2 regions of the Bacillus sp. GW821-FHT01G09 genome follow, and region 2 is predicted to be linked to the other one. Evidence: riboswitches for the same ligand, from Rfam matches in the RefSeq annotation. Region 2 holds a riboswitch; the other holds the start of a gene.

Region 1 (2,202 bases), 200 kb from region 2:
TACAAAAGCGGAAGACCCGGTAAAAGCCTATAAGGCTGTCAGACTTGAATGGGAGGGAATCAAATCTTGAAACAAATCATCGCAAAACATCTATTAGACATCCAAGCTGTATTTTTACGCCCGAACGAGCCGTTCACATGGGCAAGCGGCATTTTATCACCGATCTACTGTGACAACCGCCTTACGCTATCTTTCCCAGAGGTCAGAAACGATGTTGCTTCAGGTATCAGCAAGCTTGTCAAAGAGCATTTTCCTGAAGCTGAAATGATTGGGGGAACAGCAACTGCCGGTATTCCTCATGCTGCTCTTGCGGCTGACCGTTTGAATCTTCCGATGTGTTATGTGAGGAGCAAGCCGAAGGCGCACGGAAAAGGCAATCAGATTGAGGGAGCTGTGCAAGAGGGGCAAAAAACAGTTGTCATTGAAGACTTAATTTCCACAGGAGGCAGTGTGCTTGAAGCTTGTGCAGCTTTACAAGCGGCCGGCTGTGAAGTGCTTGGTGTCGTCTCAATCTTTACGTACGGACTTCCTAAAGCGGAGGAAGCCTTCGCAAAGGCAGAACTGCCATACTACTCATTAACTGATTATGATACGCTCACAGAGGTCGCGCTTGAAAACGGAAATATTCATTCAGATGATCTAAAAAAGCTGCAAACATGGAAACGAAATCCCGAGTCAAAAGATTGGTTTAAAAAATAAAAAATAAATTCAAATGATGTAAAGAGGCTTCAAAGCCTTGATGTACTTGAAAACAGGCTGTGAGGCCTGTTTTTTTATTAATCCTATAAAAAAAGTCGGGTTGACTTATGTTAGAATTGTGCTAAAATTTACTACAAATCTAAAAACTTATCAAGAGCGGCTGAGGGACTGGACCTATGAAGCCCGGCAACCTGCATAGTTTGTAAGGTGCTACTTCCAGCAAAATGAATTCCATTTTGAAAGATAAGGGCTACATGCTGTTCCTGTCTTTCTTTCCGCCGGATTGAAAGTTTTTTATTTTAAGAGGTAAAAAGGCTATCTGTATATCAGCAGCCGCGAATCACATTACATGGGAAAAGACAACCGGCAGAAAGCTACTGTTTGTTTGTCTCCGAAAGGAGGAAAGAAGAAATGTTAACGTATGATAATTGGGAAGAACCAACGATTACATTTCCGGAAGACGATCCTTATAAAGGAGCGCTGTCAGTTTTAAAATGGGCATACGGCCATTACGGCGATCAGCTTGTTTATGCTTGCAGTTTCGGAATTGAGGGAATCGTTCTGATTGACTTAATTTATAAAGTGAAAAAAGACGCAGAGATTGTGTTTCTTGATACAGGACTTCATTTTAAAGAAACCTATGAAACAATTGAACGAGTGAAAGAGCGTTATCCGGGTCTTAATATCATCCTGAAAAAACCAGATCTCACCCTTGAGGAACAAGCCGAAGAACATGGTGACAAACTGTGGGAAAGAGAGCCGAATCAGTGCTGCTATCTTAGAAAGGTTGTTCCTTTAAGAGAGACGCTTTCAGGACATCCAGCCTGGCTTTCCGGCCTGCGCCGTGATCAAGGGCCAAGCCGTGCCAATACGAATTTCTTAAACAAAGATGAAAAATTCAAGTCAGTAAAAGTTTGCCCGCTTATCCATTGGACTTGGAAAGACATTTGGAGATACACATCCCGGAATGAACTGGACTACAATCCGCTTCATGACCAAGGATATCCAAGTATTGGCTGTGCGCCTTGCACTGCTCCCGCTTTTACGGCAGAGGATTTGCGCTCAGGCAGATGGAATGGTATGGCGAAAACAGAATGCGGACTGCATGAATAAGGAGCTGCAAAATGGAATTAGCCGCTATTTTATTTAGCTTGTTTTTCGCGATGAATATTGGTGCAAGCGGCGCTGCAGCTTCGATGGGAGTTGCTTACGGCTCCGGAGCCATCAAAAAGAAAACCTACGCTTTGACCCTATGCGCAGTCGGTGTCTTTGCCGGGGCGGTCATTGGCGGAGGCGAGGTTGTAAAAACAATCAGCTCCGGCATTATTCCTGAGCAGACGATTACACTGACGATTGTTTGCATCATTATTGGAGCTGCTGCCCTGTCGCTCTTTACTGCTAATCTGCTCGGCATTCCTTTGTCGACAAGTGAAGTAACAGTCGGCGCGGTTGTCGGCGTGGGAGTGGCTTATAAAGTATTGTTTGTGAACAATCTTCTGATCA
Region 2 (2,202 bases):
GGGGTGTTAAAAAGATGAAATGGACGATATCTTGTCTTCAATTTGATATTTCATACGGAAAACCTTCGGAAAATATAAAAAAGGCTGAATTTTTCATCGGAATAGAAAGCAAACATGCTGATGTTCTTGTTCTGCCTGAATTATGGACGACCGGATATGATCTGGCCAATCTTGATGAACTCGCTGACGAAGACGGCCGCTCCGCTCAGAGCTGGCTGAAGAAAACGGCAAAAAAACATGGTGTTCATATTGTCGCCGGATCGGTCGCTGTCAGGAAGAATTCTGATGTTTATAATACAATGTACATCGCGGATAAGGAAGGGCAAATCATTAAAGAGTACAGAAAAGCCCATCTTTTTCAGCTGATGGATGAGCATCTGTATTTATCAGCCGGTTCCGAAGACGGATACTTTGAGCTTGACGGCGTCAAAAGCTCAGGATTGATCTGTTACGATATCCGTTTTCCGGAATGGATCAGAAAACATACGACAAAAGGCGCCAACGTGCTGTTTATTTCTGCGGAATGGCCTCTTCCCCGCCTTGATCATTGGAAAAGCCTGCTTATTGCGCGGGCCATTGAAAACCAATGCTTTGTCGCAGCCTGCAATTGTACCGGTTCAAATCCGGATAATGAATTTGCAGGACATAGCCTGATTATTGATCCATGGGGGCGTGTACTTGCTGAAGGCAGCCGGGAAGAAGGCATAGTCCGAGCGGAAATCGACCTTCAAGAAAGCGCAGAAGTTCGGGAGAGCATTCCTGTTTTCGATGATATCAGAAAAGATTTATATTAAAAAATATATTGACAACTAACTAAATTACCTGTTACCATGTTCATCAACTGATAAATTAGAATTGTCAAACAAGTGAATATATTCTCTTATCGAGAGTTGGGCGAGGGATTTGGCCTTTTGACCCCAACAGCAACCGACCGTAATTCCATTGTGAAATGGGGCGCATCTTTTTCGCGCCGAGACGCTGGTCTCTTAAGGCACGGTGCTAATTCCATTCAGATCTGATCTGAGAGATAAGAGAGGCGGACATAGATGTTAAGCCTCCTTCTCTCTGAGAAGGAGGCTTTTTTACGGCCACATATTAAGTGATTACATAATTGGAGGTTATGATGATGGGAGTCACAAAAACACCTTTATACGAAACATTAAATGAAAGCTCCGCTGTGGCGTTGGCGGTGAAGCTTGGCCTATTTCCAAGCAAAAGCACGCTGACATGCCAAGAGATCGGAGACGGCAACTTAAATTACGTTTTTCATATTTATGATCAAGAACATGACAGAGCATTGATCATTAAACAGGCGGTTCCGTATGCAAAAGTGGTGGGAGAAAGCTGGCCGCTGACAATCGACCGTGCAAGAATCGAAAGCAGCGCTCTCATCCGTCAGAGCGAGCATGTGCCTCACCTGGTTCCAAGAGTTTTTTATTCTGATACGGAAATGGCGGTTACCGTCATGGAGGATCTCTCTCACCTCAAGATCGCAAGAAAAGGACTCATTGAGGGTGAAAACTATCCTCATCTGTCGCAGCACATCGGTGAATTTTTAGGAAAAACACTTTTCTACTCATCAGATTACGCGCTTGAACCTAAGGTGAAAAAACAGCTTGTTAAACAGTTTACAAATCCAGAGCTATGCGACATTACGGAAAGACTTGTTTTTACAGATCCTTTCTTCGACCATGACACAAATGATTTTGAAGAAGAGCTTCGTCCTTTTGTCGAAAAGCTTTGGAATAATGACAGCGTTAAAATCGAAGCCGCTAAGCTGAAAAAGTCATTTTTAACGTCTGCAGAAACGTTGATTCATGGTGATTTGCATACAGGAAGCATTTTCGCAAGTGAGCACGAAACAAAGGTGATTGATCCTGAGTTTGCTTTTTACGGACCGATCGGCTTTGATGTAGGGCAATTTATCGCCAACTTATTTTTGAACGCACTCAGCCGTGACGGGGCTGACAGAGAGCCGTTATATGAACATGTCAACCAGGTCTGGGAAACGTTTGAAGAGACGTTTAGTGAAGCCTGGCAGAAGGACAGTCTGGATGTTTACGCCAACATCGACGGTTACCTCACTGATACGCTCAGCCATATTTTTGAAGAAGCAATCGGATTTGCGGGCTGTGAGCTGATACGACGCACGATCGGCCTTGCCCATGTAGCTGACCTGGATACGATCGTGCCGTTTGATAA

Evidence for each region. A riboswitch is a leader RNA that binds a small molecule or an ion and turns the genes downstream of it on or off. The one in region 2 is predicted to bind S-adenosylmethionine.
Region 1: it holds a riboswitch for S-adenosylmethionine, as region 2 does, so the genes downstream of both, AC07VD_RS08970 (phosphoadenylyl-sulfate reductase) here and mtnK (S-methyl-5-thioribose kinase) in region 2, are expected to answer to the same signal.

Annotation. Positions count from the first base shown of each region.
Region 1 is NZ_JBWKWL010000002.1:680,306-682,507, forward strand. It holds gene pyrF (orotidine-5'-phosphate decarboxylase) at 1-70, shown strand, start outside; gene pyrE (orotate phosphoribosyltransferase) at 67-699, shown strand; SAM riboswitch class I at 844-949, shown strand; gene AC07VD_RS08970 (phosphoadenylyl-sulfate reductase) at 1,111-1,812, shown strand; gene cysP (sulfate permease) at 1,824-2,202, shown strand, end outside.
Region 2 is NZ_JBWKWL010000002.1:475,947-478,148, reverse strand. It holds gene AC07VD_RS07940 (carbon-nitrogen family hydrolase) at 15-794, shown strand; SAM riboswitch class I at 878-1,034, shown strand; gene mtnK (S-methyl-5-thioribose kinase) at 1,127-2,202, shown strand, end outside.